3 regions of the Streptomyces sp. Root1310 genome follow, and region 1 is predicted to be linked to each of the others. Evidence: riboswitches for the same ligand, from Rfam matches in the RefSeq annotation. Region 1 holds a riboswitch; each other region holds the start of a gene.

Region 1 (2,257 bases):
GGGGCGGCCGGGCCGTGACTGTGACTGTGGCCGTGCGCATGCCCGTGCCCGCCGCCGGAACCGGAGCCTGAACCGGAACCGTGCCCGTCACCCGGGCCATGGCCGTGTCCGCCGCCGTGGCCCCCGCCGGGACCGCTACCGGGGCCGCCGCCATGACCACCGTCGTGACTCTGCCCATGACCGTGGTCGCGGTCGAAGCCATATCCGTCACCGGGGCCGGGACCAGAGCCGGAACCAGAGCCGGGACCACGTGCAGGACGAGGGCCCGGGCCAGGACGAGGGCCGGAACCGTGGTCGGGGCCGTACTCCTGCCCGGGCCCGTACACCTGCCCGGGTACGGGTACGACGGGTACGTCCCCGTACCCGTCAGGCCCGTCGTACCCGCGACCGTTCCCGTATCCCTGGTCGTTCCCGGGCCCTTGCCCACCCTGGAATTCCTGCCCGCTCCGGTATCCCGGGCCGGTCCCGGGCCCTGGACCGTGTCCATGACCCCGGCCACTGCCCGCCCCCGGCTGCGCCTGAGACCCGGACCGCGTCCCGGACCCAGGCTGCGACCCTGGGCCTGAGCCGCGGCCTTCGACCGAGCCGGGTCCATGACCGCCAGGGGTTCCGACGCGTCTCAGCCCGCCGAGCCCGCCCGCGTATCCCGGCCCGTGGCCGGGACTGCGCGGATGATCGTGACCGTCGTTGAAGTCGCGGTCGCCTCTCGGGCCGGGGCCGGAACCGCTCCCAGAACCGCTTCCGGAGCCATTGCCGGAGCCATCGCCGGGGCGGCCGGCGGAGCCCGGTCGGCGGGGCGGCTCGGGCGGCGGATACGGGGGCTGGTGTGTCGTGGTCACCGACCGATCATCGCAAGAACGACCCGGGCCCCCTGTTCACCGCGCCAGAATTGACGCTAGCGTGGAGGCAACCTTTGCACACGCGGGAGCTCGGAGCACCGGGCTGAGAGGGCGCTGACCTCCGTCTTCGCGATGTTTCACGTGGAACGTCTCTCGATTCGAGTGATGTTTCACATGAAACATCGGCAGGCGGTAGCCGCTGCGTCGACCGCCGAACCTGTTACCGGGTAATGCCGGCGTAGGGAGTAGGTCTCATGACCAACAAGGACGCACGCACGCCTGCCTTCACGCAGAACGCGACCAGCGAAAGCACGGTCGACGGGAACGCCTCGGAGGCCGGGAAGTCCATCGGCTGGCACAAGGGGTACGTCGAGGGCACCCGCCCCGACCTACAGGTGCCGGTCCGTCAGGTGCATCTCACCAACGGGCAGTCGGTCAGCCTGTACGACACCTCCGGCCCGTACACCGATCCACTCGTCGAGACCGACGTCCGCAGGGGCCTGTCGCCGTTGCGCGAGAACTGGATCATCGCCCGGGGCGACACCGAGGAGTACGCGGGCCGGCCGGTCCGCCCCGAGGACGACGGCGTCAAGCACACCTCGCCCCGCGGCGGTCTGCGCAACCTCGACGCGGTCTTCCCGGGCCGTCCGCGCCTGCCACGCCGTGGCCGGGACGGCGAGGCGGTCACCCAGCTCGCGTACGCGCGCCGGGGAGAGGTCACACCCGAGATGGAGTTCGTGGCCATCCGGGAGAACGTCTCCCCCGAGGTGGTTCGCGAGGAGATCGCGGCGGGCCGGGCCGTGCTGCCGGCCAACGTCAACCACCCGGAGATCGAGCCGATGATCATCGGCAAGCGGTTCCTGGTGAAGGTCAACGCCAACATCGGCAACTCGGCGGTGACGTCCTCCATCGAGGAGGAGGTCGAGAAGATGACCTGGGCGACCCGCTGGGGCGCCGACACGGTCATGGACCTGTCGACCGGCCGCAACATCCACACCACCCGCGAGTGGGTGCTGCGCAACTCCCCCGTCCCGATCGGCACGGTGCCGCTCTACCAGGCGCTGGAGAAGGTCGACGGCCGCGCCGAGGAACTGACCTGGGAGATCTACAAGGACACCGTCATCGAGCAGGCCGAGCAGGGCGTGGACTACATGACGGTCCACGCCGGTGTCCGCCTGTCGTACGTCCCGCTCACCGCCAATCGCAAGACCGGCATCGTGTCCCGTGGCGGCTCGATCATGGCGGCCTGGTGCCTCGCGCACCACAAGGAGTCCTTCCTCTACGAGAACTTCGAGGAACTCTGCGAGATCCTCGCCGCCTACGACGTCACGTACTCGCTGGGCGACGGCCTGCGGCCGGGTTCCATCGCGGACGCCAACGACGCGGCGCAGTTCGCGGAGTTGCGGACACTCGGGGAG
Region 2 (2,257 bases), on a different contig from region 1:
CGGCTCTCCAACATCGTCTTCATGGGGATGGGCGAGCCGCTCGCCAACTACAAGCGGGTCGTCGGTGCCATCCGCGCGCTCACCGACCCGGCTCCGGACGGGCTCGGGATCTCGCAGCGGGGCATCACCGTGTCGACGGTCGGGCTGGTGCCGGCCATCCACCGGTTCTCCGACGAGGGCTTCAAGTGCCGGCTCGCGATCTCCCTGCACGCGCCGGACGACGAGCTGCGCGACACCCTCGTCCCCGTGAACACACGGTGGAAGGTGCGCGAGGTGCTGGACGCCGGGTTCGAGTACACCGAGCGGTCCGGGCGCCGGCTGTCCATCGAGTACGCGCTGATCCGCGACATCAACGACCAGGCCTGGCGTGGTGACCGGCTGGGGAGGCTGCTGCGCGGCAAGCCCGTGCACGTCAACCTCATCCCGCTCAACCCGACCCCGGGCTCGAAGTGGACGGCGTCGCGGCCCGAGGACGAGAAGGCCTTCGTCGAGGCGATCGCCGCGCACGGGGTGCCCGTCACGGTGCGGGACACCCGTGGTCAGGAGATCGACGGGGCGTGCGGTCAGCTCGCGGCCACCGAGCGGTAGTCTGACCTCGGTATCAGTACATCTTCATATTCCGACAGGGGAGCGCCACAGCGCTGAGAGTGCGGGAGAGTCCGCAGACCCTCTGAACCTTGCCCAGGTCATTCTGGGTAGGAAGTTCGGTCATCACTCAAGCTGTTGCGCCCTGCCCGGGTGCCGGCGGAACCTTCCGCGGGTACCCGGGCAGGGCCGCGTCTCTTCCTGGTCAACCCAGGAGGAAATCCAGTGCACACCAGGACGTTCGTGGCCGCGGCCGTCGGCCTCGGCCTCGTCACGCTGTCCGCCTGCGGATCGTCGGACGACGACGGTTCGGCGGCGAAGTCCAAGACCGTCACCCTCGTCAGCCACGACTCGTGGGCCGTCTCCAAGAACGTGCTCGCGGACTTCGAGAGGAAGTCCGGCTACCGGGTGAAGGTCCTCAAGGACGGCGACGCCGGGCAGGCCGTCAACAAGGCCGTCCTCACCAAGGACAACCCGCAGGGCGACGTCTTCTTCGGCGTCGACAACACGCTGCTGTCGCGCGCCCTCGACAACGGGCTGTTCCAGTCGTACGAGGCGAAGGGCGCGGACCAGGTCCTGCCCGCGTACCGGGCCGACCAGAAGAAGCACCGGGTCACGCCCGTCGACACCGGTGACATCTGCGTCAACTACGACAAGGCGTACTTCAGCGCGCACAAGCTGACCCCGCCCGCCTCCTTCGACGACCTGCTGAAGCCCGCGTACAAGGACCTGCTGGTCACCGAGAACGCCGCCACCTCCTCCCCGGGGCTGGGATTCCTCCTCGGGACCGCCGCGAAGTACGGCGACGAGGGCTGGGCCGACTACTGGAAGAAGCTGAAGGCCAACGGCGTGAAGGTGGTCGACGGCTGGGAGCAGGCCTACAACGAGGAGTTCTCCGGCTCCGCGGGCGGGAAGAAGGCGGGGGCCGACCGGCCGCTCGTCGTCTCGTACGCCTCCTCGCCGCCCGCCGAGGTCATCTACGGAGATCCGAAGCCGGCCACGGCCCCGACCGGCGTCTCCACCGGCACCTGTTTCCGTCAGGTCGAGTACGCGGGCCTGCTCAGCAACGCCGCCAACCCCGAGGGCGGCAAGGCACTCCTCGACTTCCTGCTCACCGCGGAGTTCCAGCAGGACATGCCGCTCAACATGTTCGTCTACCCGGTGCGGAAGGGGGCCGCGGTCCCGGCGGAGTTCACGCAGTACGGCCCGCAGGCGAAGGACCCCGAGACCCTGGACCCGGCGAAGATCGCCGACAACCGTGACGACTGGGTCAAGTCATGGACCTCGCTCGTACTGAAGTGACCGGGCGCACGGCCCGCGCGGGGAACGCGGCGCGGCTCGGGCTCATGGCCGTGCCCGTCGCGTTCTTCGCGGTCTTCTTCGCCTACCCGGTGGCCGCGATCGTCGCCCGGGGGCTCGGCTCCGACGGGGGCTGGCGCTTCGGGCGGCTGTGGGACGTGCTCGCGCAGTCCGACATCCGGCACGTCCTGTGGTTCACCACCTGGCAGGCGCTGGCCTCCACCGTGCTCACGCTCCTGGTCGCGCTGCCCGCCGCGTATGTCTTCGCCCGCCTGGAGTTCCCGGGCAAGCAGGTGCTGCGCGCCGTCGTCACCGTCCCGTTCGTGCTGCCGACGGTCGTCGTCGGCACCGCGTTCCTGGCGCTCGTCGGGCG
Region 3 (2,257 bases), on a different contig from region 1:
GCCGTCGTCCAGGACGACCGCGCCGGGCTCGACGCGCTCCACGCGCGCGTGGGTGCGCAGCTCGATGCCGCTGTCGGCGTACCAGGTGGCCATCGGGGCGGCGACCTCGGCGGGCAGGGCCCCGGCCAGCGGCCGGTCGGCGGCCTCGACGACGGTGACCTCGCAGCCTGCCTCCCGCGCGGCCGTGGCGAACTCGGCGCCGATCCAGCCGGCGCCGACGACCACGATGTCGTGCTGCCGGGCGAGCACGGGACGCAGCCGTTCGGCGTCGTCCAGGGTGCGCAGCAGGTGCACGCCGGGCACGCCCTCGGCACCGGGCAGCCGGATCGGCTCGGCGCCGGTGGCGAGGACGAGGACGTCGTAGGGGACGGGCCCGGCCTCGGTGTCCAGCTCGTGGTCGGCGGGGCGAAGGCCGCTGACCTCGCGGCCGAGCACCAGCTCGATGCCCAGGCCCTCGAAGTCGACGTCGAAGGCGGAGCCCTCGGCGTTGCCGAGCAGGACGGCCTTGGACAGCGGGGGCCGGTCGTAGGGCTGGTGGGGCTCCGCGCCGATCAGTGTCACCGTGCCGTCGAAGCCCTGTTCCCGCAGGGCCACGGCGGTCTGCACCCCGGCCATGCCCGCGCCGACGACCACCACGCGCCGCCCGGACGGACCGCCTTGTTCCTGCCTCTGCTCGCTCACCTGATCACCTTAGGCGGCTGACGAATCGTCAGTCAGCCGTCGTGCGTCGTGACCTGCTCCACAACGCTGGTGCCGCTGCCCTCCTGCGACTCCCACGCCCAGCTCTCCTCGAGCCGCACCCGTCCGTCCGCGAGCTCCACGACCGTCGAGACGCAGTGCCCCGAGGACGTCGTCCCGTCGTGCTTGAGCTGTACGTACCGGAAGTCGAGCCGGTCTCCTTCCCTGGTACCCACCAGATGCCCGCGTACGACGTCACCGCCCGTGTACTCCGCCCAGATCGCGCCGCCGCGCTCGTGGTAGGTGAAGCGGGTGCGGGTGCCGACCTGGCCCGGGGCCTGGTCGGCGACGGGCGCGAGGACGAGGCCGTCCAACGAGCGGGGCATGACGAAAGGCTCCCTTACAGAGGCGCCGGACCACGGGCTAGGGTGGCCAACCTAGAGCACACGCGGGAGTCCGGACGCACCGGGCTGAGAGGGAGGCTGGCGGCCTCCGACCGTCGAACCTGATCCGGGTCATGCCGGCGAAGGGAGGGGCTGGACGCCCATGTCGTCTCCACGTACGTCAGACGTCCTCGTCATCGGGGGCGGGATCATCGGGCTGGTCACGGCCTGGCGGGCCGCGCAGCGCGGCTTCGCCACGGCGGTGGCCGACCCGGCACCGGGCGGCGGGGCCGCCCAGGTGGCGGCCGGGATGCTGGCCGCGGTCACGGAACTGCACCACGGCGAGCAGACCCTGCTCGGCCTCAACCTGGCCTCCGCCCGCCGCTACCCGGAGTTCGCGGCCGAGCTGACGGAGCTGACCGGGCACGACCTCGGCTACCGGCGCTGCGGCACGCTCGCGGTCGCGCTGGACTCCGACGACCGCGCCCACCTGCGCGAGCTGCACGCACTCCAGCAGCAGTCGGGGCTGGAGTCGGAGTGGCTGTCCGGGCGGGAGTGCCGGCGCCTGGAACCGCTGCTGGCGCCCGGGGTGCGCGGCGGACTGCGGGTCGACGGCGACCACCAGATCGACCCGCGGCGGCTGACCGCGGCGCTGGTGGCCGCGTGCGAGCGGGCCGGGGTGTCCTTCCACCGCGTACGGGCCGAGCGGCTGTCCGTCGTGGGCGAGTGCGCCACGGGGGTCGTCACCCGGGACGGTACGGCCCTGGCGGCGGGGCAGGTGGTGCTCGCCGGCGGCAGCCTGAGCGGACGGCTCGCGGGGGTGCCGCAGGACGTGCTGCCGCCCGTACGGCCGGTGAAGGGCCAGGTGCTGCGGCTGACCGTGCCGCCGCGGTACGCGCCGTTCCTGAGCCGGACCGTGCGGGCCGTGGTGCGCGGCAGCCAGGTCTACCTGGTCCCCCGCGAGAACGGCGAGCTGGTCGTGGGCGCCACCAGCGAGGAGCTGGGCTGGGACACCACGGTGACGGCGGGAGGCGTGTACGAGTTGCTGCGCGACGCCCATGAGCTGGTCCCGGGGATCACCGAGCTGCCGCTGACGGAGACGCGCGCGGGGCTGCGGCCCGGGTCCCCCGACAACGCGCCGCTGCTCGGGCCGACGGAGCTGGCGGGACTGCTGCTGGCCACCGGCCACTACCGCA

The links. Region 1 has a riboswitch for thiamine pyrophosphate ahead of thiC (phosphomethylpyrimidine synthase ThiC). Riboswitches for the same ligand answer to the same signal wherever they lie in the genome.
Region 2: linked by a shared signal. The riboswitch ahead of ASD48_RS11635 (thiamine ABC transporter substrate-binding protein) and the one ahead of thiC (phosphomethylpyrimidine synthase ThiC) in region 1 are both predicted to bind thiamine pyrophosphate.
Region 3: linked by a shared signal. The riboswitch ahead of thiO (glycine oxidase ThiO) and the one ahead of thiC (phosphomethylpyrimidine synthase ThiC) in region 1 are both predicted to bind thiamine pyrophosphate.

Annotation. Positions count from the first base shown of each region.
Region 1 covers NZ_LMEQ01000033.1:292,196-294,452, forward strand. Annotated here, with positions in the region: gene ASD48_RS37505 (YibE/F family protein) at 1-326, opposite strand, end outside; TPP riboswitch at 912-1,101, shown strand; gene thiC (phosphomethylpyrimidine synthase ThiC) at 1,094-2,257, shown strand, end outside.
Region 2 covers NZ_LMEQ01000003.1:134,696-136,952, reverse strand. Annotated here, with positions in the region: gene rlmN (23S rRNA (adenine(2503)-C(2))-methyltransferase RlmN) at 1-588, shown strand, start outside; TPP riboswitch at 615-720, shown strand; gene ASD48_RS11635 (thiamine ABC transporter substrate-binding protein) at 811-1,887, shown strand; gene ASD48_RS11630 (iron ABC transporter permease) at 1,863-2,257, shown strand, end outside.
Region 3 covers NZ_LMEQ01000001.1:413,254-415,510, forward strand. Annotated here, with positions in the region: gene ASD48_RS01890 (FAD-dependent oxidoreductase) at 1-681, opposite strand, end outside; gene ASD48_RS01895 (hypothetical protein) at 714-1,064, opposite strand; TPP riboswitch at 1,117-1,227, shown strand; gene thiO (glycine oxidase ThiO) at 1,225-2,257, shown strand, end outside.